DNA from 2 places in the Streptomyces sp. NPDC016851 genome. Region 1 is predicted to be linked to the other one. Evidence: riboswitches for the same ligand, from Rfam matches in the RefSeq annotation. Region 1 holds a riboswitch; the other holds the start of a gene.

Region 1 (15,440 bases):
CCCGTCCTCACCGGTCAGCCGGACCTCCGTCTCGCCGGTGCTCACGCCCGTCACCCGCGCGCCCCACACGAACTCCACCCCGGCCTCCGCGCAGGCCGCGCGCAGGAACCGCTCGGTGTCCGTCTGACGCAGGCTGGTGAAGGGCGGCGGACCGGACGGGGGCGGGAACGTGCGGGAGTACACCTCACGTCCCCGGTAGAGGGTGCGCCTGGTGTGCCAGGTCCGGCCGTACGAGGTGATCTCGGCCGCGAGGCCGGGCCGCATCGCGTCCAGCAGGCCGAGGGTCTCCCGGTGCACGAACAGGGCCCGGCTGCCCGGCCGTTCACGGTCCTCCGGCTCCGCCTCCAGCAGGACGGCCGGCAGCCCGTGCGCCCGCAGCGCCAGAGCCGCCGACAGGCCCACGGGACCGGCGCCCACGACCAGGACCGGCGTCATGCCCGGGCCCCTTCGGTGAGCATCCGGGCGATCTCCACCCGCTTCACCTTCCACGTCGCGGTCATCGGCAGGTCCTCGAACCGCCACTGCCGCGGTTCGGCCAGCGCCGGCAGCCCTGCCGTGGCCCGCCGCCAGCGCTCCGGGTCCAGGGGCCGCTCGCCGCGCACGCACACCACCGGCACCGGCTCCCGGTCCGCGCCCGGCACGATGACGACCTCGCGCAGCTCCTCCAGCCGGGACATCAGCGCGTCCTCGACCTCCAGATTGCTGTGCACGGCGTCGATCTGATCCACCTCACGGTCGATCAGGTACAGCGCGCCCAGACGGCTCCGGTAGCCCATGTCGCCCATCTCCCACCAGCCGTCGGTGAGCTGACGGTCGTAGCGCTCCGGCATGCCGAGGTAGGTGAGGATCCGGCCCCGGGTACGGGCCTCGATCCGGCCCGGGGTGCCGGGCGGGACCCGCCCGCCCCCGGCGTCGGTGACCCGGACGCGGGTGAAGCCGGGTATCCCGACCCCGACCCGGCGGCCGTCCGCGCGGGCCGCACTGCGCCGCGTCACCACCTGGAACGCCACCGGGCCCGTCTCGCTCTGCCCGTACAGCTGGACCAGCCAGGGCGTACGGCGCCGCGAGGCGCCCAGCAGCCGCCGGACGGTGCGCGGATGGATCGCGTCGAACGTGGAGCCGTACGCCCGCACCCGGGACAGCGGGGCGCCGGGCGCGTCGGCCAGTTCCTCCCACAGCACGAACGTGTTGGGGTGCGTCTCCACGATGCCGGGCCGGTGCCGGACCAGCAGCGGGCCCACCGCGGCCGGGTCCGGGTCGGTGATCAGCACGAGCGGGCTGCCGAAGTGCAGCAGGACGCCGAGCAGATGGTAGAAGCGCGAGTGCACGAACGACATGTGCAGCGCCGCCGGCTCGCCCCGCGTGGGCCAGCCCATCGCCTGCTGCGGCACCAGCCGGTTCCACATGGTGTGCGCGCAGTGCACGGCCAGCTTGGGGACGCCGGTGGTGCCCGAACTGTGGGTGATCAGGGCGGGTTCGCGGGGGTGCAGCCGGACCGGCGGGGGAGGCTCGGCGCCCGCGTACTTCGCCAGGGGTTCCGCCCCGGCCGCGTCGTCCACGCAGAGCGTCCGCCGCACGAGCCCGGACAGGGCGAGTTCCTTCAGGCCGTCCAGGGTGGCGCTGTCGGTGATCAGCCAGGGCCGGCGCAGCCGTTCGAGCAGCTGCCCTGCCACGGCGGGGGCCAGCGCGGGCGACAGCAGCACGGGCACGGCACCGATCCGCGCGACGGCACAGGTCAGCAGCATGATGTCGACGTTGTCCGCCTTGTGCACGACGACCTGCTCCGAGGGCCGAACCCCGGCCTCCCAGAGCCGGCCGGACAGGTCCTCGACCAGGTCGGCCAGCACGGTGTAGCTCAGGTCGACCCCGAGGGCCGGAGCGACGTCCAGCGGCCGGTCCAGGGTGACGAAGACGGCCCCGTGCCGGTCGGCCGCACGCCGGAAGACCGGTCCGAGATAGAAGCCGCGGTCCGTGAACAGGGGTGCTCGCATGCGGTCGTTCCTCTCTACGGGGTTCGCCGGGCGCCTCTCCGCGGGGCTCGCCGGGCGCCCCTCCACCGGGTTCACCGGGCGCCCCTCCACGGGGTTCACCACGCGCCCCGTCGCACCAGATGGCGGCGCAGCTTCCCGGTCGGGGTGCGCGGCAGCGACGGGACGAAGCTGACGCTGCGGGGGACCTTGAACGCGGCGAGGCTCTCCCGCGCGAGGCCGATGAGCTCGTCCGCCAGGCCGTCCCGCACCGGCGCGGCGGGGACCACGAAGGCCCGCAGCCGGCTCGCGCCCCGCCCGTCGGGCACGGCCGCGACCACCACCTCCCGCACCGCCGGATGGCCGCGCAACACGGCCTCCACCTCCAGCGGCGAGACGGTGATGCCGCCGACCATCTCCATGTCGTCGGCCCGCCCCAGATGCCGGAAGGAGCCGTCCGGTTCGCGGCACGCCCGGTCGCGGGTGGCCAGCCAGCCGCCGACGAGGGTCCGGGCGGTCTCCTCCGGCCGGTTCAGATAGCCGGGCGTCACCGTCGGCCCGCGCACCCACATCTCGCCCTCCTCGCCGTCCGGCACCGGGTGGCCGTCCCCCTCCCGCAGCTCCACCTCGAAGCCGGGCACGGGACGGCCGACCGTCCCCGGGTGGTTGTGGGCGAAACCGTTGGCGCAGAACGCGTGACCGGCCTCCGTGGAGCCGATCTGCTCCAGCACGGGCGCGCCGAGCAGCGAAGTCACCTGCTTGGCGAGCCCCTCGGGCAGCCCCTCGCCGGCCGACACCGCGGCCCGCACCGAGGCGAAGCAGCCCTCGTGCCCGTGACCCCGCTCGGCCACCAGCGCGGCGTACGCGGACGGCACGGAGTACAGCAGCGTCACCCGGTGCCGGGCGACGAGTTCGTCGAGGATCGCCGGGGTGGGGCGCCGGTCCACCAGCACCGCGGACGAGCCGGAGAACAGCGGGAAGACGAAGGCGTTGCCGAAGCCGTAGGCGAAGAACAGCTTCGACACCGACAGGGTGACGTCCTCCGCGGTGATCCGCAGCACCCGCCGGCCGACGAGGTCGTGGTACGTCCGCGGATCGCCGTGCGTGTGCACGACGCCCTTGGGGCGGCCCGTGGTGCCGGAGGTGTACTGGACGTAGAGCGGGGTGTGCGCGTCGGCCTGGTGGGCGGGCGCGGGCCCGGCGGCGGGGGCGAGCGCCATCAGCTGGTCGGCGCCCAGGCGGGCCCGTCCGGCGAACCGCTCCTCCAGACCCGGCCCCGTCACACAGAGCACGGCCCCGGTGTCCTCGGCCAGGAAGGCGTGGTCGGCCGCGGGGAGTTCGGGGTTGACCAGGACCGCGACGGCGCCGAGACGAGCGGTGGCGAGGAAGGCCGTCACCCAGGCGAGGGAGTCGGGCAGCGCCAGCAGCACACGGTCCCCGGGCCGTACCCCGTGCCCGGCGAGCACGGTGGCGGCCCGGGCCGAGAGGTCGTGCACCTCGCCGTGGGTCCAGGCCCGGTGCCCCTGGTGGAAGGCGGTCCGTCCGCTCCACCCGCGCCGCTCGGCGAGTTCCGCGAGCTGGGCCGCGAGGTTCCCGGGCGCCTCGGCCTCGGCGGGGTGCAGCAGGGCTTGCGGACTGGTCATCGCCGTGCCTCCTCGGCGGCCCCGGCCCGCTCTCCCGGCGAGGCCTGTCGCCGGATCCGGTCGGCCTTGTGCTGGTGCAGGGCCCGCATCGGGGCCGCGGTCTTGAGCAGCATCTCCTCGTACTCCGCGTCCGGATCGGAGCCGAGGACGATCGCCCCGCCCGCGCCCAGATGCATCCGGCCGTCGGCGAACACGGCCGTACGGATGACGATGCTGAGGTCCGCGCCGCCGCCGCACCCGAAGTAACCGAGGGCGCCCGAGTACACGCCCCGGGCCTCGGACTCCAGCGAGTCGATGATCTCCAGCGTGCGCAGCTTCGGCGCGCCGGTCATCGAACCGCCGGGGAAGCAGGCCCGGACACAGTCCACCGCGTCCGTGTCCGCCCGCAGCCTGCCCCGCACGGTCGAGACGAGCTGGTGCACGGTGGCGTACGTCTCCGTGGCCATGAGCTTGGAGACCCGCACCGAGCCCGTCCGGCACACCTGCCCCAGGTCATTGCGGAGCAGATCGACGATCATCAGGTTCTCGGCCCTGGTCTTGGCGTCCGACGCCAGCGCGTCCCGCAGCCGGGCGTCCTCCTGCGGCCCCTCGCCCCTCGGCGCGGTCCCCTTGATCGGCTTGGCCTCGGCGGTGCCGTCCCGTCCGATCCGCAGGAACCGCTCGGGCGAGGACCCGGCCACCTCCAGCTCCCCGAACCTCAGGAACGCCGCGTACGGGGCCGGGTTGTCGCGGCGCAGCGTCCGGTAGAACTCCAGCGCGTCGGGCGGAGCGGGCAGCCGGGCGGCGTTGGTCAGGCAGACCTCGTAACTGGTGCCCGCGCGCAACTCCCGTTTGCACGCCTCGATGTCCGCGAGATACGTCGCCCGGTCGCGCACCAGCCACGGCTCGGCGGCGCCGGGGTCCGCCGGGGCGGGTGGCACGGGCAGGGGCGGCCGCTGTGTCGCCACGCACGTGAGGTCGGCCAGCGCGCTCTCCAGCCAGTCGGCGGCCTCCCGCGCGGCCTGCGGGGTGTCCTCCGCGAGGCAGACGGCGTACGTGAAGCCCTCCTGGTGGTCCACCGCGATCACCCGGTCGGCGAACAGCCAGGCGGCGTCCGGGACGGGGGAGCGGTGCCGGTTGGGCGACCCGCAGTCCGCCTTCACCTCGTAGCCGAAGTAGCCGACGTACCCTCCGGTGAAGTCGAACGGCAGCCCGGTCGCGTCCACGCGGCGGCTGCTCAACTGCCGCTTGAGGTAGTCGAAGACACTGGCCGCGACCTTCCTCACCGGCCGCCCGGCCCGCTCGATCTCACAGCGCCCGGTCTCGACGTCGTACCGCACGAACTCGGCGAGCGGCCCGCTGCCGTCCCCGAAGAACGAGAACCGCGACCGCCCCGGCTCCACGAGTGAACTGTCCAGCCAGAACGCCCGCGGCGCCCCCGCGTACATCCGCCCGAACGCCGCCTCGGCGTCCACGGCCCCGGCGATCCGCCGACTGTGCAGCCGGTACCCGACCCGGTGAGGCCGGCGGGGCCGGGGGATGGTGGCGGCGGGAGGGGCGCCGGCGCCGGAGGGGCCGGGGGTTCCAGCACCCCCGGACGGACCGGCGCCGGAGGACGACACAACCCCTTCGGACGGCGCACCCCCGCCCGACTCCCCGCCCCCGGCTTCAGACGCAGTCGCCCCGTGGCCCGGGACCACCGCCCGGGCCGCAGCCGCAGACCCACGGTCCGCTGCCGGTGACAGCGACACCCCCGCCTCGCACTCGGGTACCGCCACCCGGCGCCGGACCGCCTCCGGGGACGGCACCGCCGTGTTCTTCGTGCGCAGCTTGCCGGCCCGCTTCGCGGTCAGGTTGCGGAAGTTCACGAGCATGCGGTGGCCGAACTCCGTGAGGACGGACTCCGGGTGGAACTGCACGCCCCACAGCGGCCGCGTCCGGTGCCGCAGGCCCATCAGGACGCCGTCCTCCGCCCAGGCCGTGGCCTCCAGCATCTCCGGCAGCGGTTCGCGCACGGACAGCGAGTGGTAGCGGACTGCGGTGAAGTTCTGCGGCAGGCCCTCGAACAGATCGCGCTCGTCATGCCGGATCGTCGAGAGATGCCCGTGCCGCGGCTCCGGCGCGGGCCCCACCACCCCCCGCTCCCCGAGCGCGATCCCCTGATGGCCCAGACACACGCCGAGCACGGGAACCGGGGAGGTCGCGACCAGCCTGGCCGCGATGCCGAAGTCACGCGCGTCCGCCGGGTGTCCGGGCCCCGGGGACACCACCAGGTTGTCGAACTCCCGGAGATCCGGCACCCCGTCGGCGGCGGCGTCGTTGCGGACGACCACCGGCTCCTCGCCGTTGACCTCGGCGATCAGCTGGAACAGGTTGTACGTGTACGAGTCGTAATTGTCGATGAGCAGGGTCTTCACCCGCCCACCTCCCTCTGTTCGTTCGCGGGCCTACATGGCCCGGCGTTTGTGCCGACCGCGGAGCGCCTGGAGCGACGGGTACAGCCATTTCCTGAAGAAACGCTGGAGCCGCGGCATGAGAATCCAGGTGACAAGGGCCGTCACGCACAGGCATAACAACAGCGTGCGGAACAGTGCATTGAGGTCACCGAGATAGGGAAGCACCGTCAGATTGAACAGGAGCACCGGTGGGAAAACCGCGCTCATATTCACGAACCACAGTTTCCATTTCGACGGCGGAGCCGGTGGCGCGGGTGTCAGAGTCTGCGCCTCGAACCAGGCCCGGGCGCCCCGCACCCGCCTGCGCGCCGTCTCCTGGGCGAGCCCTTCCAGCCGGGCGTCCCACTGTGCCCGGGAGGGCGATTTCTCCCAGGCCAGGGCCGAACCCTCGCTGGCGAAGCGATAGACGACATGCCACTCCGCATCTCCGTCGACAAGTACCCCACCCCCCAGAAACCCCGGTTGCCGCGCGGTAGCGCCCAGCATGGCCCACCCCCAGGAGTGGAAGTCGGCCGCACGGCCCGGCGTCACGCGATAGGCCACGGTGACCGTGACGGGATTACTGGTCACGCCGTCCCATACGGAAAGCGGTTCACCCGCGTTCAAGATTCAACAAACAATTTTCCGATCGTCCGGAACGTGAAGCTTTTCAGTAGGTGGGAAACCCCTCGACCTGCGGCCTCTCCTCCTGCTCGACCGGCGCCTCCCCGAACCGCGACAGCGCCAGCGCCCCGGCCACCGCCACCGCGAAACCCAGCACCGCCGGCCACCCCAGCCCGGGCCGCGTGCGGTCCCCGAGCCACACCACGCCGATCAGCGCGGGCCCGACCGTCTCCCCGAGCACCAGCCCGGCGGTCGCGGTGGTCACCGACCCGCGCTGGAGGGCGGAGGTCAGCAACAGGAACGCGGCCCCGCCGCCGAGCAGCAGCGCGTACACCGCCGGGTTCGTGACGAGCGCACCGGGCGTCAGCCCGTCGATCAGCCGCACCGCCACCTCCACCACCCCGAACCCCAGCCCGGCACCCAGCCCGAGCGCGAGCGCCCGCCCCCGCTCCGGCAGCCGCCCTCCCGCCGCCCCGAGCAGCAGCACTCCGCCCGCCGCAGCGAGCATCGCCCACTTCAGCCAGACCGGTCCGCCCTCGTCGCCCTCCGCCCCGGACGCCAGACCCAGCAACGCGAGCCCGGCGCACACGACCCCCACCGCCGCCCACTCCCCACGGCTCAGCCGCACCCTGAGCAGCCCCGCCGCCACCACGGCCGTCACGGCGAGACTCGCGGCCAGCGCCGCCCCCACGGCGTAGATCGGCACCGACCGCAGCGCGACGATCTGGAGCAGGAAGCCGAGCCCGTCCATCCCGAGCCCGACCAGATACCGCCACTGCCGCAACGCCCGCCACAACAGCGCCACGTCCCCGCCCGGGCCGCCCGCCACCGCCCGCGCGGCCATCGCCTGCAACACCGTCGCCGTACCGAAGCAGACCGCCGCACCAAGGGCGCACACCATTCCAAAAATCACAAAACGACAGTAGGGGAGGGGGCGTGAGCCAGGGGCCCGTGCGCGCCCGCTCACACCGGTCTCTAGGCTGACCGCTCGGCAGTACATGACAGGAACACGCGGTACACGACGGGGACACGGGGAGACACACGCATGGCTGAAACACGGCGGCGACTGCGCTCGAGCACGGTGGTGCTGGGCGGCATGGGGGTCCTCGCGGCGGCCCTGTCCGCGTGCGGCTCCGAGCCGGACCGCCGCTGCGTGGACCAGGACAGCTACGACTACATCAACGGCTACAAGATCGTCGCCGACAAGAACTGCGCGTCCGGCTCCTCGTCCTCCTCGTACGGCAAGAGCCGCAAGAAGACCGGCAGGACCACCACCACGGACGCCGACTGGTACTACGACGCCGACGTCAGCGGCCGCTACGCCGACAACGGCACCTTCAGCCGCAGCGAGGCCGTCGACCGGGGCGGCTTCGGCTGCTCGGGCTCCGGCAGCGGCGGCGGCTGACCGGGGTCGTACGCATGGAACGCCACACCATCACCCCCCGCCCCGGCTGGCAGCAGACCGTCGAGGAACAGGGCCTGATCTATCCCCTGACCCGCTACCCCGACGACACCCTGCGCCCCTACTGGGACGAAAGCGCCTACTACGTCTTCACCCTCCCGGAGATCGAGGCCCTGGAGGAGGTCGTCGAGGAACTCCACCGCATGTGCCTGGCGGCGGCCGACCACATCGTCACGGAGGACCGCTTCGCGGACCTGGGCATCACCGACCCGCGCCTGGCCCGCACGGTCGCCGAGTCCTGGCACCGGCGCGCCGAACTCCCCTCCGTCTACGGCCGTTTCGACCTCCGCTACGACGGCACCGGTCCGGCCAAACTCCTGGAGTACAACGCCGACACTCCCACCTCACTGGTGGAGGCCGCGTCCCCCCAGTGGTTCTGGATGGAGGACCGCTTCCCCGGCGCCGACCAGTGGAACTCCCTCCACGAACGCCTGATCGACGCCTGGCGGAAACAGACCGCCCTGCTCCCGCCGGGCAGCCCCCTGTACTTCGCGTACTCCTCCGCCGACGAACTCGGCGAGGACATGATGACGGTCGCCTACCTCAAGGAAACGGCCGAGCAGGCAGGCCTGGCCACCGACTGGATCTCCATGGAGGAGATCGGCTGGGACCGCCTCTCCGGCCGCTTCGTCGACAACCGCCTCCGCTTCATCCGCAGCATCTTCAAGCTCTACCCCTGGGAGTGGCTCACCACCGACCGCTTCGCCGACCACGTCCTGGACACCCTGGACAACGGCGGCGGCACGGGCACGACCCTCTGGATCGAGCCGGCCTGGAAGATGCTCCTCAGCAACAAGGCGCTCCTGGCCGTCCTGTGGGAGCTGTACCCCGGCCATCCCAACCTCCTCCCGGCCTACTTGGACGGCCCCCGGGACCTGCCCGCGAAGGGCTGGGTGGCCAAGCCCCTCCTGGGCCGAGAGGGTGCCGGCGTCACGATCCACGAGCCCGGTTCCCCTCCCACCCTCCGCGACGAACCCTGCTGCTACCAGCAACTGGCCCCCCTGCCCGACTTCGACGGCAACCGGGTGGTCCTGGGCGCATGGGTGGTGGAGAACGAGTCGGCGGGCCTGGGCATCCGCGAGAGCTCTGGCTTGATCACGGATGAATACGCCCGCTTCCTGCCGCACGTGATCCTGTAGGGCTCCCGCAGTTGTCGGAGACCGATCGGCCGCACTGGCTTGATCGCATCCCTCGCCCGCTCCGGGCGTCTCCTCACAGACAACCCACAGACTCCCCGCCCCCGTCCTCTGTGACGCGAGAGACGCCCGGGACCGACGGGACGTCTGCGCACGGGGTTTTGAGGAGAGGATCATTGATCCATGCCCGGCGAATATGTGTGACCGCCGTGGCGGTGCTGGCGGCCCTGGCGGGCTCGCCCGGACTGGCACAGGCTGAACAGTCCCGAGAACCGGGGCTGTTGAGCGCGATGGACGACAACCCCCTTCCGCCCGGGTGGCGGATCGGCGGGGAGGGCGGGGCGCGCGAGCTGGTCTGGCGTGCGCCGAAGGCCGTGCCGATGGGAGACGCGCGGGTCGAGTTCCGTACCGGGGACCGGCTGCTCGGGGTGCCGAAGCCGGCGCGGGACGGGCGGACCTTCCGGCTCCCCGTCGGCGAGGCGCGGCCCGAGCAGCTGACGGACCTCCAAGTGACGGCCGCGGGGCGTCGGCTGGACGCGTCGGCCGATGACGAGCACAGGTCCGGCTCGGGCGTGGCACGGATGCCCGCGCAGGCGCCGGCGAACGGCGTTGACCCGGGCAAGCCCGGCTCGTACCGCACGGTCGCCGGGGAGTACGACCTCGCTCCGGTGCGCCTGCCCGGGTTCGACACCCCGGTGGAGATGACCGCCAAGGTGGTGGCGCCGAAGGGCGCCACCGGCAGCCGGCCGCTCGCGCTGTTCCTCCACGGCCGCCATAGCACCTGCTACAAGCCGGGCTCCGAGGACGACGTGACCGGCGACTGGCCCTGCGCGGACGGCCACAAGCCGATCCCGAGCCACCGGGGCTACCTGCGCGACCAGCGACTGCTGGCCTCGCAGGGCTATGTGACGGTGTCGATCTCGGCGAACGGCATCAACGCCCAGGACTGGGAGGCCGAGGACGCCGGTGCGCAGGCGCGTTCCTCGCTGGTACGGCAGCACCTCGCCCGCTGGGCCGACTGGACCGCCCATCGCTCCTCCGCCCCGGCCGTCGTGCGCAAGGCGGCGAAGGCGGACCTCTCCCGCGTCCTGCTCGTCGGCCACTCGCGCGGTGGCGAGGGCGTCAACCGGGCCGCCATGGACAGCCTCTACCCGCCGCCGGCCGCCGAGGACGGCTACCGGGGCCCGGTGCGCTGGAAGGTGCGCGGGGCTGTGCTCATCGGACCGACGATCTTCGGCCAGAATCCAGTCGCCGACGTGCCGTCCGTGACGCTGCTGCCGGGCTGCGACGGCGACGTGTCGGACCTGCAGGGCGAGGCCTTCGTCGACGGGACCCGCGGGATCAGCCGGGGCACGGCACTGCACAGCGCGGTCTACATGATCGGCGCCAACCACAACTACTTCAACAGCGAGTGGACCCCGGGCGAGGCCGTCGCACCGGCCAATGACGACTTCGGGACCGACCCCGATCAGCCGGACCCGGTCTGCACGCCGGGTGCCGCGACCCGGCTGACCGCCGTCCAGCAGCACAAGGCGGGCGCCACGTACATCGCCGCGGCGGCCCGGCTCTTCCTGGCCGGGGACGATCGGGTGCGTCCGCTGCTGGACGGTTCCGGCAAGCGGGCCCCGTCCGCGGGCCCGGCCCGGGTGCTGACCCACGCGGTCGGCGGCCGCCGCAACGGTGGTTTCCTGCCGGACGGCGGGGCGAAGGTGAGCGGCGCCCGGCTGTGTTCGGCGATCGACCCCGACCCGGCCGTGGCCTGTCTGGACCCGGAGACCCCCGGATCGTCACCGCACTTCGCGTCGTGGGAGACGGAAAGGGAGACCGGCCGCAGCGCGGTGGACCTGAAGTGGTCCGCGCCGGGCCGGACCGCGCGTGTCACTCCGGCCAAGCCGCTCTCCCTCCGCGGCTCCCAGAAGCTCGCGCTCCGGATCTTCGTACCGCCGAACACGACCGGCACGAAGTTCGACGTGTCCGTCACCGACTCCGCCAACCGTCGGGTGAGGCTGGGCTCGGTCCGGGTGGACGGCCTCCCGGGCTCCGAGAACTCCGCCTCCTACTGGGCTCAGGAGCTGCGCGTCCCGCTGTCGGCGGCGACCCGGGCCGGGCTCGATCTCAGGCATGTCAAGTCCCTTGAGCTGAAGCCCCGTTCGCGGTCCGGGCGGGCCTGGCTGATGGACGCCTGGGGCTGGGCGCCGGGCACTCCCGCGGTGAAGGCGGCCGCACTGCCGCGTGTCGACGTGGGCCGCACGATCGTCAAGGAGGGCGACTCGGGCACCCGCACCTACCGGATCCCGGTCGAGATCTCCGGGCACGGCAGCGGGCGGGTCCGCGTGTACGTCCTCGACCCGGACAGCGGCCGGGCCGAGAACCGCCTCGTGACCGTACGGCCCGGCAGCCACGCGATCGACGTGCCGGTCGAGGTGAAGGGCGACACGGCCTATGGCGACGACGTGGACCACGACATCGCCGTCAAGGCCGTCCGGGGCGCCGTCGTCGGCAAGCACCGGGGCGGGCTCACCGTCGAGAACGACGACCCCGCGCCGGTGATCACCCTGTCGCCGGTCGCGGACCGGGTGACCGAGGGAGAGACGCTGACCTGGCGGTTGTCCGTGGAGGAGCCCACGGCGGTGGACCTCTGGGAGCCGGTGCGGGTGCTTCCGGTCACCGAGGGCGCCGAGCTGTCCACCAAGGACGTGGACCCGCAGTGGCTCGAGGACTGGTCCGGTGACGTGCCCGACCCCGAGCGCCCGCTGTCCGACGCGAACCTGTGGGTGTGGCTGAACATCCCGCCCGGGAGCACCAGCGTGGACTTCGTCGTGCCGACCGTGCGGGACCAGGCGGCAGAGCCGGCCGAGTCGATGCGCCTCGCACTGACCGACAGAAACGCCGAGCCGCTGCCCGACAAGCCGGTGCTGACGGGGACGGTGCTCGACAGGCACTAGGAGGGGTGAGCAAAGTCCCGCCTGCCCCGCGACGCCCGGCACGCTCCCCGACCAGAGCACGCACCGGACGCCGCGGGGCCCACCCGGCAGATGCTCCCCCACCCCCTCACCCGGTACCCTGATCCACGGGCCGTGACTGGCGCGCTGGGATGGGACGAACCATCGGGGAGCGGCCCGAGCAGAGAGAGCCGTGCGCCTGGGCCGTACCGTGAACGCTGAACGCAACGTCCGGAGGTCCCACATGCCAGCCGAGCCCCTCTCCACCGCTTCCACCGCCTACCGCGCCGCCCTCGACGTCATCCGCGCCGTCGAGCCGCGCGTAGCCGACGCGATCGGCCAGGAGGTCGCCGACCAGCGCGAGATGCTCAAGCTGATCGCCTCGGAGAACTACGCCTCCCCGGCCACGCTGCTGGCGATGGGCAACTGGTTCAGCGACAAGTACGCCGAGGGCACCATCGGCCGCCGCTTCTACGCCGGCTGCCGCAACGTCGACACCGTCGAGTCCCTCGCCGCCGAGCACGCCAAGGAACTCTTCGGCGCCCGCCACGCCTACGTCCAGCCGCACTCCGGCATCGACGCCAACCTCGTCGCCTTCTGGTCGGTCCTCGCCCAGCGCGTCGAGGTCCCGGCCCTGGAGAAGGCCGGCGCCCGCCAGGTCAACGACCTCTCCGAGGCCGACTGGGCGGAGCTGCGCCGCGCCTTCGGCAACCAGCGCATGCTCGGCATGTCCCTGGACGCCGGCGGCCACCTCACCCACGGCTTCCGTCCGAACATCTCCGGCAAGATGTTCGACCAGCGCTCCTACGGCACGGACCCGGCCACCGGCCTCATCGACTACGAGGCCCTGCGCACCTCGGCCCGCGAGTTCAAGCCGCTGATCATCGTCGCGGGCTACTCGGCCTACCCCCGCCTGGTGAACTTCCGGATCATGCGCGAGATCGCCGACGAGGTCGGCGCGACCCTCATGGTCGACATGGCGCACTTCGCCGGCCTGGTCGCGGGCAAGGTCCTCACCGGCGACTTCGACCCGGTCCCGCACGCCCAGATCGTGACGACGACCACTCACAAGTCGCTGCGCGGCCCCCGCGGCGGCATGGTCCTGTGCGACGACTCGCTCAAGGACCAGGTCGACCGCGGCTGCCCGATGGTCCTCGGCGGCCCGCTCCCGCACGTCATGGCCGCCAAGGCCGTCGCCCTCGCGGAGGCCCGCCAGGAGTCCTTCCGCGACTACGCCCAGCGCATCGTCGACAACTCCCGCGCCCTGGCCGAGGGCCTGATGCGCCGCGGCGCGACCCTGGTGACCGGCGGCACGGACAACCACCTGAACCTGATCGACGTCGCCTCCTCCTACGGCCTCACCGGCCGCCAGGCCGAGGCCGCGCTGCTCGACTCGGGCATCGTCACCAACCGCAACGCGATCCCCGCCGACCCGAACGGCGCCTGGTACACCTCCGGCATCCGCATCGGCACCCCGGCCCTGACCACCCGCGGCCTCGGCACGGCGGAGATGGACGAGGTCGCGGCCCTGATCGACCGCGTCCTCACCACCACGGAGCCGGGCACCACCAAGTCGGGCGCCCCCTCGAAGGCGGCCCACGTCCTCGACGCGAAGATCGCCGACGAGATCAGCCACCGCGCGACGGACCTCGTGGCCGCCTTTCCGCTGTACCCCGAGATCGACCTCGGCTGAAGCGCCCCATAAGGGGGGCGGGGCCGCATCGATGTGCGGCTCCGCCGCGGGGCGCGACCAGCCACAACGGGTCCGCGGTTCCCCACCCGCCGAAACCACCCACGGCCCTCTGAGACAATAAGCAGCATGGCCTCTGACCGACCCCGCGTGCTCTCCGGAATCCAGCCCACCGCAGGCTCGTTCCACCTCGGCAACTACCTCGGCGCCGTCCGCCAGTGGGTGGCCCTCCAGGAGACCCACGACGCGTTCTACATGGTCGTCGACCTGCACGCGATCACCATCCCGCAGGACCCGAAGGACCTGCGTGCGAACACGCGCCTGGCCGCCGCCCAGCTGCTCGCCGCGGGTCTCGACCCGGACCGCTGCACGCTCTTCGTCCAGAGCCACGTCCCCGAGCACGCCCAGCTCGCCTGGATCATGAACTGCCTCACCGGCTTCGGCGAGGCCGGCCGGATGACCCAGTTCAAGGACAAGGCCGCCAAGCAGGGCGCCGAGCGCGCCTCCGTCGGCCTGTTCACGTATCCGATCCTCCAGGTCGCGGACATCCTGCTCTACCAGGCGCACGAGGTCCCGGTCGGCGAGGACCAGCGCCAGCACGTCGAGCTCACCCGCGACCTCGCGGAGCGCTTCAACGGCCGTTTCGGCCCGATCTTCACCGTGCCGAAGCCGTACATCCTCCGGGAGACGGCGAAGATCTACGACCTTCAGGACCCGTCGATCAAGATGAGCAAGTCGGCGTCCACGCCGAAGGGCCTCATCAACCTCCTCGACGAGCCGAAGGCCACCGCCAAGAAGGTCAAGAGCGCCGTCACGGACACCGACACGGTGATCCGCTACGACGCCGAGAACAAGCCGGGCATCAGCAACCTCCTCACGATCTACTCGACCCTCACCGGCGAGACCATCGGCGAGCTGGAGGAGAAGTACACCGGCAAGATGTACGGCGCGCTCAAGACGGACCTCGCCGAGATCATGGTCGACTTCGTCACGCCGTTCCGGGAGCGCACCCAGCAGTACCTGGACGACCCGGAGACGCTCGACTCGATCCTCGCCAAGGGCGCCGAGAAGGCCCGCGCAGTCGCCGCGGAGACCCTCGCGCAGGCGTACGACAAGGTCGGCTTCCTGCCCGCCAAGCACTGAACCCGCTCCCGCGCACAGCCGTACCACCGCACAGCGCTGTACATCACTTCCGTTGCGCCTGCCTGGAACCGGGTCGTGGCCGTACAGTCGATAACCGGGTGGTCGTATCAGCGACCCGCAAACTTAACGACAGGAGACGACGTGGGGACCGTAACGATCGGTGTCTCGATCGCGGTCCCGGAGCCTCACGGCAGCGAGCTCCAGCAGCTGCGCGCGGGCTTCGGCGACGCCGCGGCTCACGGCATCCCCACGCACGTCACCCTGCTGCCGCCGACGGAGATCGACGAGTCCGCCCTGCCGGCCGTCGAGGCGCATCTGGCCGAGGTCGCCGCGGCCGGCCGGCCGTTCCCGATGCGGCTGTCGGGGACCGGCACGTTCCGGCCCCTGTCCCCGGTCGTCTTCGTCCGGGTCGTCTCGGG
Region 2 (15,440 bases), on a different contig from region 1:
TGCCGTTGATCGCGGCTGCGGCCGCCACGGACCCGGAGATCGCCGCGCAGTGGCCCGCCGGCCCCGACCCGCGCTATACCGTCCAGCACGCCGCAGCGAAGGCACTGACCTCCAAGCCCGACGCCCGCCCCGACGTCGATACCGCCCGCGCAGCCGACCTGCTGTACGGGCTGCTCAGTCCGGAGCTATACCTGATCTTCGTCCGCGACCGGGGCTGGTCCCCCGACGCCTGGGAGGAGTGGGCATGTGTGGCCCTCACTACCCACCTCTGCACAGACCACGAGTAGGCCACCGACTCTTCGGCGACAGCCGCCGAAGCAGAGTCCGCGACCGGCTACGGCTGCCGAAGCTGACCGGGACGCTCACGCCGCTGCACCGTCGTCATCATCGTCAAGCCCGGCAGCGTCCGGGTTGCGCAGCGGCCGCAAGACCCCGCCGGCCGGGGCGGAGGCGGTGAAGCTGTAGCGGCCCAAGACGTTGAGGTTGCGGTGCTCCAGCGGGGAGAGTCGGGCGATGTCCTCGTCCCGGACCTCGTGGCCCTCGGCGCGGAGCTGGGCGACAGCAGCGTCGATGTACCGGGTGGTCCAGAGCACCACGGCGTTGAGGACCAGACCGAGCGATCCGAGCTGGTCCTCCATGCCGTCCCGGTACGCCTGGTGGATGGTGCCGCGCTTGCCGTGGCACACGTCGCGGGCCAGCTTGTGGCGGGACTCCTGCACGGTGAGCTGGCGGTTCATCTGGCGGCGGTAGGTGTCGTCGACCGGGTCGACGACACGGAGCAGGTGCTCGGTCTTGGCGATCCGCCCGTACTCGGCGAACGCCTGTCCCAGCGGGGTCGGGTGGCCCTCGCGTCCGAACATCCGCAGCAGGTCGTAGGCGCGGACATGGTTGGTGACCAGGGAACCGGCGACCCGCAGCATGTCCGGCCAGTGAGTGATCACCTTGTTCAGGTTGACCCGGTTGCGGGCCAGCGGCTCCAGCGGCCCGTACGTGCCTGTCTCTACGCCGGGAAGGGACGCGCGCCAGAATCGTTGGTCGTCCAGATCCTTGAACCGGGTGCTGAAGTTGTAGCCCAGGATGCGGAAGATGCCGAACACGATGTCGCTGTACGAGGCGTTGTCGGTGGCGACCATCTCCGGCTTCACCCCGCCGTCGAGGTTCAGCAGTGCGTCCAGGATGTGCAGGGAGTCGCGAGGGGTGCCCGGCACCACCATCTGCCCGATCCCGGCGACCTGGTCGTTGACGGCGTTGAGCCAGGTGATGCCACGCTTGAACCCGAAGTACTTCGGTGACGGGGCGGCCCCGCCCTGTGGGCCACTCTTGGCCAACCCAACCGGGCCGAGCAGATGGCCCGAGCCCTCACCGACCTGGATGAGCAGGCGCAGGCGCTATCCGAGACCGAGCCATGCGTAAGCGGTGGCTGCTGCCTGTGGCTGCAGGGGCTTGGCCGCCCGGCTCCCGAGGGCATCCCGGCCGCCACAGCAGAATTTCCTACGGCTCGGACATCGGGTGCGTGGCCCGGCTAGAGTGAGGGCGAGCCGTGACTGGCGTGTCGAGATGGGCGTAACCATCGGGGAGCGGCTTCGTCACATGGACGTGTGCCGCGCGCCTGGGCTTCTTGGGAGCAACCTGGGAGGCACCGTCGTGGTTCGGCACTTATACCCCTCACCTCTGGACATCGGTCGGCCGTTATTGGTCGGGATCCTCAACATCACCGCAGATTCGTTCTCGGACGGCGGCAGGTTCCTGGCCGCTGAGGATGCGGTGGCACATGCGCGGCGGCTGTGGTCGGAAGGGGCCGATATCGTCGAGCTGGGCCCTGCGGCCAGCCACCCGGGAGCCCAGCAGGTGACTGCTGCTGAGGAAATACGGCGGCTGACCGTCGTCATTGACCGGCTGGTCGCCGAGGATGTGCCGGTGTCGGTCGACTCCTTCCTGCCGGAGACCCAACGCTTCGCAGCGGCGCGTGGGGCCGCGTACGTGAACGACATCCAAGGCTTCCCCGACCCGGCCCGGTACGAAGAACTCGCCGACACCGACTGCCGGCTCATCGTCATGCACTCTGTGCAGCGCCTGGGGCCCGCCACCCAGATGAAGACCGATCCCGCCGCGGTGTGGGCGGGGATCGAGGAGTTCTTCGCCGAGCGGCTGGCTGCGCTGGAAGCGGCCGGCATCGGCCGGAAACGGCTGGTCATCGATCCAGGGCTGGGCTACTTCCTGGGCACAAGCCCGGAACCGTCGCTGAGAGTGCTGGCACATCTTGAGCAGTTGAAGGCCAGGTTCGACGTGCCGGTCCTGGTTTCTCCCTCCCGGAAGTCGTTTCTTCGGGCGCTTACCGGGAGCAGTCTTTCGGAGATCGGCCCGGCAACTCTGGCGGCGGAGCTGTACGCGGCATGCCACGGGGCGGACTACATCCGCACCCACAACGTTGCCGCCATCCGGGATGCGCTCACCGTCTTCAACGCTCTGGACGCGGCCAAGGTAGGTACGTGATGGAGCAGCGAGAGGCGATCGTCGCGGTGGTGCGGCGAGGCGAGCGGGTGCTCGTCATCCAACGAGGCCCGCTAGCACGGCTGCCGGGGTACTGGGCTCCCCTCAGCGGCAAGGACGAAGTCGAGACCGCGCCTCGACTCGCTACTCCGGGCCAGTGACCGACGGCAGCGCCTCGACGACGAAAAACAGGAAGCAGGGCTTGGTCGAAAGGTCGTCGAAGGCGTCGGGGAACAGTGCCCGGGCGGCTGGGTCAGGCTGCGGCTCGCTGATGACGGACAGACCAAAGCCCGCGGTGGTGAAAGCGTCGATCATTGCGTGCAACGGCTTTCGCCAGAGTCGCATCGGGGTGGACTGCCCGCCGAGCATCCAGTCGAAGGTGTAGCTCGTGGTCGCGAAGTAGTCGGGCCGAGGGTCCCGGAACGTGTACGCCGTGACCGGGTGATCCACGGACACGATCAGCCGGCCGCCGGGCCTGAGTACTCGCCGAAACTCGGCCAGCGTCGGCCCCCAGTTCTCCAGGTAGTGCAGGACCAGCGACGCGACCACGTCGTCGAACGCACCGTCTTTGAACGGCAGGCGCTCGCCCAGGTCGGCCACGTGCAGGGCTACGTCATCACCGAGCCTCTGCCTGGCCAGTGCGAGCATCCCGGCGCTGACGTCGATCCCGGTGGCGACCGCGCCGCGGTCGCGCAGTGCGGCGGTCAGTGGGCCCGAGCCGCAGCCGGCGTCCAGGACTCGGTGGCCAGCCACGTCTCCGGCGAGGGCTAACATCGCGGGCCGTTCGTAGTACGCGTTCACGAGGTTGTTCTCGTTCTCCGCCGCGTACGCCTCGGCGAAACTGTCGTAATCGTTCACCCGGGCCGGTTCCGCAGCATCGGCGAAGCTCTCGGGTATGTCGGTTGCGCGTTCCATCGTCGCAGCCTAGAGCCAGGCGGGCCCCCGCCGCGCTGAATAGTGCAAGGCCGGAACACTGCCTCTTCACCAGTAGGACGGTGGTGTGGAGGAGGCGGAGTACCGGGTGTGGGTGCGCGCGCCGGAGCACGTGCGCCCTGTCCACGGCGTCGACTACGACCAGGTCGCCACCGAGCACCTGAAGCCGCCGCAGCAGTCGGTCGTCCAGGAGGTAGTCGGGGAGCGCCGACCGTCGGGATGAGTGCTGCAAAAGCCGGGCGACGGTCGCGGCCCGGCTGGCGCGGTGCTGCACGCACCGGACTGCGAAGAGGCGTCGCAGGGCGCGCCGCTGCTCGACCTGGACCAGGCCCTGAACGTCGCGGAGAGCCCGGCGACGCGGTTGTGCACGCTGTGCGGATGCGCTCAGGAACTCACGCCCGTCCTGCGCGGCTTCGACCATGGTGCCGACTCTTCAAGCGACGCCTCCTGACCCCGCCCGCTGGCAGATCGAGGAAGACTGAAGCGCGTCCCGCCGTGATCCTTGGCGAAGTTGTGCACGGCTGCCGCGGCATCGGCCTTGCCGCGGCAGCCGTACGTTCAAGTGGCGAGGGGCGGACGTCTGGGGGTCAGGGGGCGTCGGCGAGCTCTTCGATCTGGTGGGCGAGGTGTGAGTCGGGGCGGAAGACCTGGAAGCCCCACTCTTCGACTTCGTTGACCTGGAGGCGGCCGACTGCTTCGCGCAGAGCGAGGGTGGGGCGGTGACGGGGGGCGCCGGCGGGAGAAGGGTGTGAGTTGGACGTGGGTGTCCACGGTGACGGCCTGGTGGGCCCAGTGGTCGGCGTCGCGGAGTTCACCGCGGCCGAGGTGGAACAGGTGGAGGCGGTGGGCGGCGGTGGCGCTGCCGGCGCCGGCCGCGAACTGCCACCACCACTGGGCTCCTTCAGAGGAGTCGGCGAGGCTGAGCAGGCAGGCGAAGTGCAGTGCGCCGTCGATGCAGGCGGGCTCTTCGCCGAATTTCGCCAGGTGCGCGGCAGCGCTGTCGCTGTAGAGGAGCGCTGCGGTGAGGCCTGGAGGTCTTTGTCGGCACGGGAAGCGGCCCTCGGGGCTAGCCGGGTGCCGAACATGAGGGTGGCTGTGACCTCGTGGACGACTTCCTGCTTCAGCTCGGTGACGCCTTCGTCGGTGAAGTCATCGGGCAGGGCGGCCTGCGCCATGACGTCTTGGATGCTGCGCGGCACGGTGTTACTCCTTCTCCTCGTCGCCAACCGAGATGTCCAGGCCGAGTTTGCTGGCGATGCGTTCACGGGCCGAGCGCCGGTGTCCGCGGACGGTGTCCGGCTTGATGCCCATGATGTTGGCCACTCGCTGCGTGGAGTAGCCCAGGATGGTTCTGCACGTGGGAGCGGGGAACGTTTGCCGACGGCTTTGGACAGCACTTAGCGATCACCGGGCCCGAGAATGTCGATGAGAAGTAGCAACGCTGCGGGGGTAGTGGGGTGTTGAGGCTCCTTGAGGGCAGGCCCCGTCTGACAACCAGGGCAGGTTTGGGGCGTCACGGACTGTCAGGGGCGGCCGCATGCCATCGCGAAGCGACGCTCGAAGAAGCGGCTCTTGACCGGCCGTGGCGCGGGTCCGGTGCCGTCAGCCCAGGCCCGGCGGTGTCCAGTCGGCATGCCGCAGGATGGTGTGGACGGTCGCGCGGGAGGGGGCCAGCCGGAGAGCGGTGTTGCGCACGGCGACGGCCAGGGGGTTCGTCAGCTGTTGGCCCATCCGGCCGGCCTGATGGGCCGCGCGGGCGACGGACTGGCTGCGCGGCCGGCGCTCGGTGTCGTAACGGGCCAGCGCCGATTCGACGGTGGGCTCGGTGGCGAGTGCGGCGGCCAGCACGGCTGCGTCCTCCAGTGCCTGGCAGGCGCCCTGGCCCAGGTTCGGGGTCATGGCGTGGGCCGCGTCACCGAGCAGGACTATCCGGCCTGTAGTGAAGGAAGACAAGGGTGTCACCAGTTCGTGGATGTCGTGGTGCAGGACGGCGTCGGACCGGGTCGCGCCCAGCAGCTCGGGGATCGGATCGTGCCAGTCGCTGAAGCGGCGGCGCATCGCGGCGAGGGCGTCCGTGTGCCGTGCCCCGGGCGGTGAGTTGAGCACCGCATGCCACTCGGCCCGGCCGTCAGTGAACGCGATGTGGCCGAACTCGGCGCCCTTGCCCCAGGTCAGCTCGAAGTCGGTGGCCAATTCGACCGGGCGCTCGGTGATGGCGCGCAACACGGTCGACCCGCTGTAGGCCGGGCCGGGGTGCTGAGGGAACAGCTGGGCGCGCAGCCGGCTGCCCACTCCGTCGGCGGCCACGACCAGATCCGCATCGAGGGCGGCGTCCCCGACCAGTAGCCGGACTCGGTCGGGACCGGAGCGGTCGACGGACGTCACCTCGGCCCCGACCACCAGGCACTCGGACGGCAGCTCCGCGCGCAGCAGGCGGTGCAGCACGGCCCGGGGGATGCCGACGATCGGCGTGCCCAGCGCGCGCTCAAGAGCGGTCCCGTCCATCCGTGCCAGCCAGCCGCCACCAGGGACACGGGTGCCTCCGGTGTACTGCGGCCGCGCAGCCGCGCGCACGGCCTCGCCGACGCCGAGAACGTCCAGAGCACGGATGCCGTTGGCGTGCAGGGAGATGCCCGCACCCACGTCAGCGAGGACGGGGGCCCGTTCGGCAACCCTCACCTCCCAGCCGATCAGGCGCAGACCGATCGCGGCGGCCAGCCCGCCGATACCTCCGCCCACCACCACCGCGCTGCCACCCATACCGGCCCTCCCTCGTCCGCCCTGCCGTGATCCTTCTACAGGTGTAGAAAAGGAGAGTAACCCCATCCTCTACAGGTGTAGAAAAGGGGGATGCCCACAGATCGACGTACCGTCCTCGCCGATGCGGCCATCGGCGTACTCGCCGAGGCCGGAATCCGGGGCCTGACCCATCGCGCGGTCGACCGGGCAGCAGACCTGCCACCCGGCACCACCTCCGCCTACTACCGCACCCGCCAGGCACTGCTCACCGCACTGGTCCGGCATCTGGTCGCCCTTGACCAGGCAGAACTCCAGGCGATCGGGGAACAGGCGCCGGTGCCGCGGAATGCCGAGGAACTGGTGGCCGGGATCGCTGCCTTCGTCGAGCAACGGCTCACAGGGGAGGGACGGCGACGCTCCCTCGCGCGCTACGCCTGCGCCCTCGAGAGTGTGCACCACCCCGAGCTGCAGGAGATCCTCGTGCCGCGCCAGAACGCAGCACGACAAGCCGCGCGCGACTTCCTGGCCGCGCAAGGCGTCACAGACGCCGAGGACCGTACTGTCACGCTGCTGACCTGTGTGGACGGATTGGTTTTCGACCGCCTGGTGGGGGGCGGAACCGTGTCGGACCAGGAGATCCGCGGGCTGGTGGCGGCAGCGCTCCGATAGCCCCACACCTGCCGGCACCGGGCGTGCCTGAACGACCAGATGCTCCCGGGGGCCCCGCTGGCGGAAAGGGCCCGATGGTAGGAGCGCGATGCTCGGGGCGGGCGACGAGCTCGTTCAGCCAGTGGCGGCATCCTGCCGACGGCGGCGGCCCGGGCCTTGGTGCTGGCGAGCCGGTAGGACTCCGTTCCGGTCTCGATGATGTTGCCGCCGAAGGTGAGCCGGCCCACGATGGCCGCGCAAAGCCGCGGGTCGGTAAAGGTTTCCCCCCCCAAACGATTCGTTCGAGGCGATGGCGACGCTGTTCTCCCCGTCCCGCTCGGTCAGAACCTGGAACAGCAACTCCGCCCCGCGGCGGTCCAGTTCCATGTATCCGAGCTCGCCGATCGCGAGGAGGTCCACCCGGCCGTAGCAGGCGATGGTCTTGGTCAGCACCTTCTCGTCCGCGGCCTCGACCAGTTCGTTGACCAGCTTGGTGGCGGGTGTGTAGCGGACCCGGTAGCCCGCCATGGCGGCCTCGGTGCCCAGCGCGATCAGCAGGTGCGATTGCCGGTGCCCGAGTCGCCGATCAGGCAGAGGGGCAGTCCCTTTTGACCCAGTCGCAGGTGGCCAGGGTGTGGATGACGGCCGGCTGGTCACGGGCGGCGGCTTCGGCCAAGTCGGGGAACTGGACCCGGATGGTGGGCAGCCGCAGCATACGGCATGCCTGGTCGACGGCGGCGTCGGCAGCCTGTTCGGTCAACCCGCGGTGGTGTTGGAACGTCACGGCGTCACTCTCCCTGTTTTTCACCTTGCCGGTCTATGACCGGGTCCAAGTGCCGTCGATGGACTGACCCACAACGATCGGCCGAGCGGCCTTCCACGGCTCCGCCTCCTGCTTGCCCCGACGAGAGCTACGTCGTGGACAGGCCGGTCACCGATCCGTGGAGACGACTCTGCCCCCGCTGCCCGGAGGAAGCGGGAGCAGGACGGGTGAGCTAGGCAGCGGGCTCGTACGTCACGCTCTGGTCCGGGCAGCCCACCGACACGCCGTACAGGGCCGCCACTTCCCTCCGACGAAGCCAGCCGAGCCTTCCACCTGGTGTGGACCTCCTACGCGGTGCTGGCGAGATCGACCCGGATCTGGCCGCCGAGCCGTTCGTCGCCGGGCCCGATCGCCTGGAGCGACAGCTGAACCGACGTGCTCAGCCAAGCTCAGCGCGACGGCGGGCGGGATCCGGCGGCGGAGGCGGCCCGGCTGCCGGCCCTCAGCCACGGGCTGGGCACCGGTGTCCTGGTCGGCCAACGGTCCGCCGAAGCAGCCATGGCCATCCTGCGCGCCCACATCGACCAGCTCTTCGACAACCGTCTCGTACGGTCGCTCTGTCGCATGTCGAAGTGACCAGTGACGGCGGGTGATCAAAGCGCAGCCCGCTCGCGTGTGGGTGCCGTGGTCAGTGAGGTGGTGTCTGTCCGTCCTGAATGAGGCGGGGAGCCGGAGCGCGGCCCCCGGTCAGGCGTCGATGATGACGGGGATGATCAGTGGCCTGCGGCGGTGGGTGCGGAACGCCCAGTTGGCCACGGCTCGGGCGATGAGCTGTTCGAGCTGGTGGGCGTCGCCGACGCCTTCCTCGGCGGCGGTGGCCAGGGTCTTCTCGATGACGGGGATGACCGGCTCGAAGGTGGTCTCGTCGTGGACGAAGCCGCGGGCCAGGAAGTCGGGGGCCTCTGCCAGGGCGCCGGTGTCGGCGTCGACGATGGCCACGACCGTGATGACGCCCTCCTGGGCGAGGGTGACCCGGTCCTTGAGGGACGCTTCCGTGGCGCCGCCAACCTCCATGCCGTCCACGTAGACGTTGCCCGCGGGCACTTTTCCGGTGATGGAGGCGCGGCCGTCGACGAGGTCGACGACGACGCCGTCCTCGGCGATGACGACCCGGTCGGGGTCGACGCCGGTGCGGATGGCGAGGTCGGCGTTGGCTCGCAGGTGGCGCCATTCACCGTGCACGGGCATGACGTTGCGGGGTTTGACGATGTTGTAGCAGTAGACGAGTTCGCCGGCGCTGGCGTGGCCGGAGACGTGCACCTTGGCGTTGCCCTTGTGGACGACGTGGGCGCCCCACCGGGTGAGTCCGTTGATCACCCGGTAGATGGCGTTCTCGTTGCCGGGGATGAGGGAGCTGGCGAGCAGGACGGTGTCGCCCTTGCCGATGCGGATCTGGTGGTCACGGTTGGCCATCCGTGACAGCGCGGCCATCGGTTCCCCCTGGGAGCCGGTGCACACCAGGGTGATTTTGTGGTCCGGGAGCTTCTCCAGCTCCTTCGTGCTCACGACCAGGCCGGACGGGACCTTCAGATACCCCAGGTCACGGGCGATGCCCATGTTGCGGACCATCGACCGGCCGACGAAGGCGACCTTGCGGCCATGCTGATGGGCGGCGTCCAGGACCTGCTGGATGCGGTGCACATGGCTGGCGAAGCTGGAGACGATGACCCGGCGCGGCGCGGTGCGCATCACCTGCTCGATCGCCGGGTTCAGCTCACGCTCGGAGGTGGTGAAGCCGGGGACCTCGGCGTTCGTGGAGTCGGTGAGGAACAGGTCCACGCCCTCCTCGCCGAGGCGGGCGAAGGCGCGCAGATCGGTGATGCGGTCGTCCAGGGGGAACTGGTCCATCTTGAAGTCGCCGGTGTGCAACACCATCCCGGCGCCGGTCCGCAGGGCCACCGCGAGGCTGTCCGGAATGGAGTGGTTGACGGCCACGAACTCGCAGTCGAAGGGGCCGAAGCCGCGCCGGTCGCCCTCGCGTACGCGCACCGTGCGGGGCCGGATGCCGTGTTCCTTGAGCTTGGCCTCGATGAAGGCGAGCGTGAGCTTGGAGCCGACGAGAGGGATGTCCCTCCGCTCGCGCAGCAGATAAGGCACGCCGCCGATGTGGTCCTCGTGGCCGTGGGTGAGGACGACGGCCACGATGTCGTCGAGGCGGTCCCGGATGGAGGTGAAGTCGGGCAGAATCACGTCCACGCCGGGCTGGGTCTCTTCGGGGAACAGCACACCACAGTCAACGATCAGCAACTTGCCGGCATGCTCGAACACGGTCATGTTCCGGCCGATCTCGCCCAGGCCGCCCAGGGCGGTGACCCTCAGCCCTCCTTCGGGCAGTGACGGGGCGGCCTTGAGTTCAGGGTGCGGATGGCTCATACCCTCACGCTATCGAAAAGTCTGGCGAGATGATCCGCTGCCTGCAGGCTGGACGCGCGGAGCGGCGCCGGGCGCCTCGGTCACGGCAGGGGCAGGGAGCGGCAGAGGAGGCAGCGCCCGCCATGGGTGAGGCGCACCCCGGGCGTACTGGAGAAGATCTCGTGCCCCTGGTCGTGGTCACCGGCCTCGGCGGCCTCCTGGTGCGCCTCGACGCTGGTCCACTCCGTGTACACGCCGCTCACCTCGTCGGCCAGTGCCGAGACCTCCGACCAGATGAAACACCTCGGCGAACGCATCCCCGCCACCTTCGTCTGCGCCGGCGTCGACGTCGACGCCGACGCCGCACTCCTGCTGAACGGGCCGCGGGCCCGAGCAGGGACGTCCAGTCGTGCACGGCCACCAGCGCGACGTCGGCGCCTGCCGCCGCCCCGCTTCCCGCCGCAGGGTGACGAGCGCCAGGACGGCGACGATCCCGAAGGCGATGACGGCCGCCTCCAGCAACCGCCCGAAGGCGTACCCGAGCGCGAGCCCCTCGCCGTGGCGCCGCAGGACGGGGCACAGCGCCGCCCCGGTACCCGCCACCGCCACCGCCAGCACCAGCGCCACCTCGCAGAGCACCCCGAGCAGCGCCCGCGTGTCGGCGCCCTGCGCGAGCCGACCGTCCACCGCCCCCAGCAGGGGGCGGTACAGAACAGCCCCCGCTATCGCGGCGACCTGCACCAGGGCCACGAGATCGAGTTCGAGTCCGCGCTGGACCAGCCGCTTGGGGCCGTCGGCGTCGAACTGGTCGCTCTGGAAGTTGAGGGGCAGCGCTACGTGGAAGGCGCCGTCCTGGTGAAGGTGGCCGGTGGGATCAGCCTCGAAGCGGATCCGGCGGCGGCCGGCCAACACGGCTCCGACCAGCTCGTCCCGCGTGGTGCAGGACACGTTCATGACAGGATTGCGCTGGGGAACGTTCAGGGAAGTCATAGGGGCGCCCCTGATTGCCGTGAAGGGATTCCCCCGTGACGTCCGCTGCGCCTCCCCCCATACCTCGGGCCGCAGGATCGCTTCCGCTCATCGGCCACGCTCTGAAAATGCGCGACAACCTCGGCTTCATCGACTCGCTGCGCGACTCGCGGGAGCCACTCGTCGAGATCGTCCTGCAACCCGGAACGCGCACCGTCGTGGTCCAGGACCCGGCCCTGATCCACCAGATGCTCAAGGCCCTGGCGCCCTCTCTCGACAAGGGCCGGCTCTATGACAAGCTGGGCCAGCTGCTGGGCGACAGCGTCGTCACCGCCACCGGCCGGCCTCACGTACGCAAACGCCGTCAGTTGCAACCGGCGTTCGCCCACACCGAGATCAGCCGGTACGTCGACATCATGCGTGGCGAGATCACGGCCACGGTCGCCGGCTGGGAGCTCGGGCGGCCCCTCGACGTGCGTGAGGCGATGGTCGGGCTGAGCCTCGACATGCTGGCCAAGACGGTGTTCGCCGGTAGCCTCGACGACGCCGTTTTCCGCCGGCTGCGCAGCGATCTGTCGGTGGTGATGAACGGCGTCGGTGTGCGCCTCATGCTGCCCGACTGGGCCGAGCGCCTGCCGTTGCCCTTCAACCGCCGCTTCGACCGGGCGCGGGCCGGCGTACGCGCCACGGTCAACACCGCCGTCGAGGAACTGCAGGCCTCCGGGCACGACACCGGGGACATGCTCTCCATGCTGCTGCGCGCCGTCGACGAGGAGACCGGCGAGCCGTTGACCGGGGATCAGATCTGCTCCGAGATCCTCACCCTGGCCGTGGCGGGCACCGAGACCACCGCGTCGGTGCTGTCCTGGACCCTGTACGAACTCGCCCGCCACCCCGGCATCGAGGCCAGGGTCCTGGCCGAGCTGGATGAGGTCCTCGGTGAACGGCCGGTCGCCTTCGACGACGTGACCCGGCTGCCGTACCTGAACCGGGTGATCACCGAAACTCTGCGGCTGCACCACCCCGGCTGGTTGGTTACCCGCCGCACGACCGAGGAGACCCGGCTCGGCGAGTGGACGCTGCCCGCCGGCACCGAACTGGCCTACTGCCAGCACGCCCTGCACCGCGACCCCGAGCGCTTCCCCCATCCGCTCACGTTCGACCCGGACCGGTGGATCGACGCCGCGCAGGAGCCTCCGCCAGGCGCGTTCCTGCCGTTCGGGGACGGCAAGCACAAGTGCATGGGGGACCGCTTCGCCCGTACCGAGATGGTCACGGCGATCGCGACCATGCTTCGTGCGGTACGGCTGGAACTCGTCGAGGGCCAGGCCGTCCGCCAGGTCGCCCGGCTCACCGTACGGCCGCGCGCCCTGCGGATGACCGTCCGCTCCCGCAACCGTCCCCGAGCCGAGGTGGGCCACTAGCTGTTCTGTCCCGGGAGGTTGTGGACGGTGTCACGGGGCCGGTCGTGATCCGCTCGAAGGCGTGTACGACAGCCTGGTCGGTGCCCGGCCGTACGGGAATGCCGGCGTGTTCGCGGGCGTGCCGCAGCCGCGGTGCGGCGGGGTCATTCATGCGTCGGGGCTTTCGGGGGGGAGTTCTGCGAGGGCGTGGTCGAGTTCGGCGATGTGGGTGGTCAGCGCGGCGGTCTGGAGGCGGGAGAGAAGCAGTCGTTGAGGACGCCGGGGTGAAGGGTCTTCGTCAGGTGCCGGAGCATGGTGCGCAGCCGGGCGGGGCCGGCGGTGATGCCAGGCAGGTCGCCCAGTGCCCTGCGGGTCTGGGCGTGTCCGCCTGGGTGCCACCTCGCCGGTACGGCGAGCGGGACCGTGCTCAGGGGCTTCGCCCGGGGCGCGGTCCCGCCTCGTTGTTCAGGTGTCAGGGCCGCAGAGTCAGCACGAGGACGTGGGGACCGCGGTGGCGGAACCCCGGCCGTCGCCGCCGGGGGCGGGTCGGGTGAAGCGGTAGCACTGGTCGGCCACTGCCCCCGAACTCGAGACGACGCCGGAGACGGTCGTCGTGTCCCCCTCACGCACCACGCGCTCTTGACCTCGAAGGAACGCCGTCCGGTGGGGTCGAGAGTCTCCTGGACCCCGGCGCGCGTCATGTCCTCGGCGTACATGCTCGAGATGCGCGTCGTTGCCAGGCGGACTCGGCTACAGATCTGGGTGCTCGGACGGCACGTGGCATCGTCGCGCTCGGATACCTGCGAAGTCCATCCTTGACCGGGGCGCTGGGTCAGAGTGAAGACGAAGCAGCGGGTCACCTGGCCGGATCCTCCACCGGGGAGCATGGCCTTTGCATCGTAACGAGCAGATGATGCGGCCGTGACGGTGAACTCGCGGTGGGACGCATCGTAGGTAATGACCGGAGCTTTGGAGTGCTGCCAGATGACGCCGGTAAGGGCGTCGACGTCGGTGATACCGCTCGTCTCGAGCGCGCGGTCCGTGGCGCCCGCCCTGGCATGGGCCTGCTCCAGGATCGCTGCGAGTGCGTGCTCCCGGCGCTCGCAGTTCGCCTTCCACGTCACGTTCGAGCCCGGCAAGACGCTGCGGGTCACCCCTCCCTCATGGGCCGGGTCGCTTCCGCCTCCCGCATGCTGGCCCGGTGCACCGTCCCCCGGCCGGGGCCTTCCCCGACGGCGGGCTGGCCACCGCCTACGACATCCGGACTCCGCTCCAGGCCGCCGCGGTCTCACTGGCGATGACGGCCGTAACGGCATCCGTGACCGGCAACCGCCGGGTCGAAGCGGTGCCGCGTGCCGCCGCCCCGGCCCGGCGGTCCAGATCAGCCGGCATCCAAGGATCCCGCCCATGAGGGAGTGCACCCGTCTGGTTGTGATGCCTGCGGCGAAGGCGTCCCCATCAAGAGCCACGCCTGCTGCCGGAGCCACGCCTGCGGGGGCCTGTCCCGCCCGCACGGATGCCGCAGGGCGAGAGTGCGGCCCCCTTGGCTCTACGACGCCGTGGCGGGTCGGCACGGCGCTGCCCGGCCCAGGCGGCCCGCACATGCCGGCCGGTGCCGGGTGTGCCGCCGGCTGTCCTCGGCCGGCTCCGGGCGGCCTACCTCGCGGCGCCCTGCACACAGGCGGTTTTCGCATGGTTCCGCGCGACATCGAGGCTCTCGAGCCGACTGAGGCAGATGGACAGGGAGTTCGACGACCCTTCGCCGTCCTCCGCGATGGAGCACGCGTCCGCGGCTTCGCCGCCGACGGGCACGTTGTATCCCTTGTCCCGCAGATACTCCTGGCAGTCCCACGACCACGCCTGGGCCGGACTTGCGGCCACAAAGGGCAGTGCGCCGACTATCACCGTGCCGCTGGCCGCCACCGCCGCTCGCCGCATCCACCTGCTACGCATCTTGTGTCCTTTCGTGTTCGCAGTCCCCGGCCCGGGCCGCCGCCCAGCCGCCAGGGCCGAGTCTCACCGACCCCTCGGAGGGCCAAACCCCCTGCCTGTGAAAGTCATGCAGTTCCCCGGCCGACTGCGGCTGGTGACGGGCCGCCCTGACGCTTGGAGCGAGGGTGTGTTGGTGTACGGAGGCGGCTGGCCTGGTGTGTTGCTGTGCGCTGAGAGGCGGGGTGGGCGGCTCGAGCGGGGAGGTGGGGGTGTGTGACCCGGAGGTTTCCTCGGCCGTGCGGCGACGCGACGCCGGCATCATCAGCAGTTCCTGCGCGAGAGCGCGTACGGGCGACGCGTACGGGCGGCAGCGGGTCCTGCGGCGCCAGCTCACCCGACGCAGTCACGCGGGCACTGGCACTGGCACTGGCACTGGCTGGATGCCCCTCCGGGAGCGGTGCGGCAGAAGTGGCCCGCACCCGGAGGGACGGGCGCGTCGGAGGCGGGGGGGGAGGAGCCTCAGCGCGCCGTCATGGAGTGCCGGCCGGAAGGGGAGGCCGACGGGCGGTCAGGCGGTGAGCTTGCCCTTGAGGCGGACGTCGCCCCAGTGCGGCGCGGGCATCGGCGTAGCCCCGCGCGGTCACCGGGTTACCGGTGTGGTTGGTCCAGACGGGCGTATCTGCCTGCGGGCGCAGCGAGCCGGATTCGCCGAGACGGTTGCGGGAGGCGATGCCCGCACCGGGCAGGCCGGCGGTGGCCTGCTCGGTGCGGAGCAGGCCGAAGCCGTAGGTGCCGATATACCGAGGCGGTCGTGCGCGGAAGAGGGCGAGGACGGTGCCACAGCGAGGAAGGCGACGTTCCCGGCCGCCGGGCGTAGCGCGAGCCCGAGCAGCAACTGGTCCCGCAAGACGCACGAGGCCCGGCCCGCGCCTGCCCAAGCAGCAACTCGCCAACCTCCCGCACCGGCCGGGGCACGGCGGGCAGCGTCCGTACGAGCAGTGCGGAGAGCATGAACGACACCGCGCCGGCGAGCAGCGGAGCCGCCCGCCCGAGCGCGAGCAGTACTTGCCCGCAGGCGGCCCCGCGAAGCCGGACGTGGCGGTCCGGGCGCCGCGCAAGCCGGAGTCGGCGCGCTCCAGGAGTGCGGGGTC

The links. Region 1 has a riboswitch for ZMP and ZTP ahead of ACZ3I3_RS05560 (glycine hydroxymethyltransferase). Riboswitches for the same ligand answer to the same signal wherever they lie in the genome.
Region 2: another riboswitch for ZMP and ZTP. It lies ahead of folP (dihydropteroate synthase); the one in region 1 lies ahead of ACZ3I3_RS05560 (glycine hydroxymethyltransferase).

The regions. Positions count from the first base shown of each region.
Region 1 covers NZ_JBVHEP010000003.1:51,690-67,129, reverse strand. The annotation lists gene ACZ3I3_RS05605 (FAD-dependent monooxygenase) at 1-435, opposite strand, end outside; gene ACZ3I3_RS05600 (class I adenylate-forming enzyme family protein) at 432-1,991, opposite strand; gene ACZ3I3_RS05595 (AMP-binding protein) at 2,087-3,610, opposite strand; gene pabB (aminodeoxychorismate synthase component I) at 3,607-6,006, opposite strand; gene ACZ3I3_RS05585 (antibiotic biosynthesis monooxygenase) at 6,037-6,651, opposite strand; gene ACZ3I3_RS05580 (DMT family protein) at 6,695-7,549, opposite strand; gene ACZ3I3_RS05575 (hypothetical protein) at 7,694-8,053, shown strand; gene ACZ3I3_RS05570 (glutathionylspermidine synthase family protein) at 8,068-9,249, shown strand; gene ACZ3I3_RS05565 (alpha/beta hydrolase) at 9,423-12,191, shown strand; ZMP/ZTP riboswitch at 12,314-12,400, shown strand; gene ACZ3I3_RS05560 (glycine hydroxymethyltransferase) at 12,400-13,881, shown strand; gene trpS (tryptophan--tRNA ligase) at 14,008-15,021, shown strand; gene ACZ3I3_RS05550 (2'-5' RNA ligase family protein) at 15,163-15,440, shown strand, end outside.
Region 2 covers NZ_JBVHEP010000026.1:122,544-137,983, reverse strand. The annotation lists gene ACZ3I3_RS33365 (TetR/AcrR family transcriptional regulator) at 1-287, shown strand, start outside; partial or broken gene ACZ3I3_RS33360 (Tn3 family transposase) at 363-1,301, opposite strand; ZMP/ZTP riboswitch at 1,531-1,622, shown strand; gene folP (dihydropteroate synthase) at 1,591-2,493, shown strand; gene ACZ3I3_RS33350 (hypothetical protein) at 2,493-2,651, shown strand; gene ACZ3I3_RS33345 (class I SAM-dependent methyltransferase) at 2,635-3,405, opposite strand; partial or broken gene ACZ3I3_RS33340 (DUF6233 domain-containing protein) at 3,482-3,874, shown strand; gene ACZ3I3_RS33335 (FAD-dependent monooxygenase) at 5,026-6,183, opposite strand; gene ACZ3I3_RS33330 (TetR/AcrR family transcriptional regulator) at 6,274-6,831, shown strand; partial or broken gene ACZ3I3_RS33325 (ATP-binding protein) at 6,978-7,594, opposite strand; gene ACZ3I3_RS33320 (hypothetical protein) at 8,009-8,209, shown strand; gene ACZ3I3_RS33315 (ribonuclease J) at 8,321-10,006, opposite strand; gene ACZ3I3_RS33310 (DUF4386 family protein) at 10,184-10,975, opposite strand; gene ACZ3I3_RS33305 (cytochrome P450) at 11,011-12,378, shown strand; partial or broken gene ACZ3I3_RS33300 (MFS transporter) at 13,518-13,769, shown strand; gene ACZ3I3_RS33295 (hypothetical protein) at 14,014-14,310, opposite strand; partial or broken gene ACZ3I3_RS33290 (MFS transporter) at 14,982-15,440, opposite strand, start outside.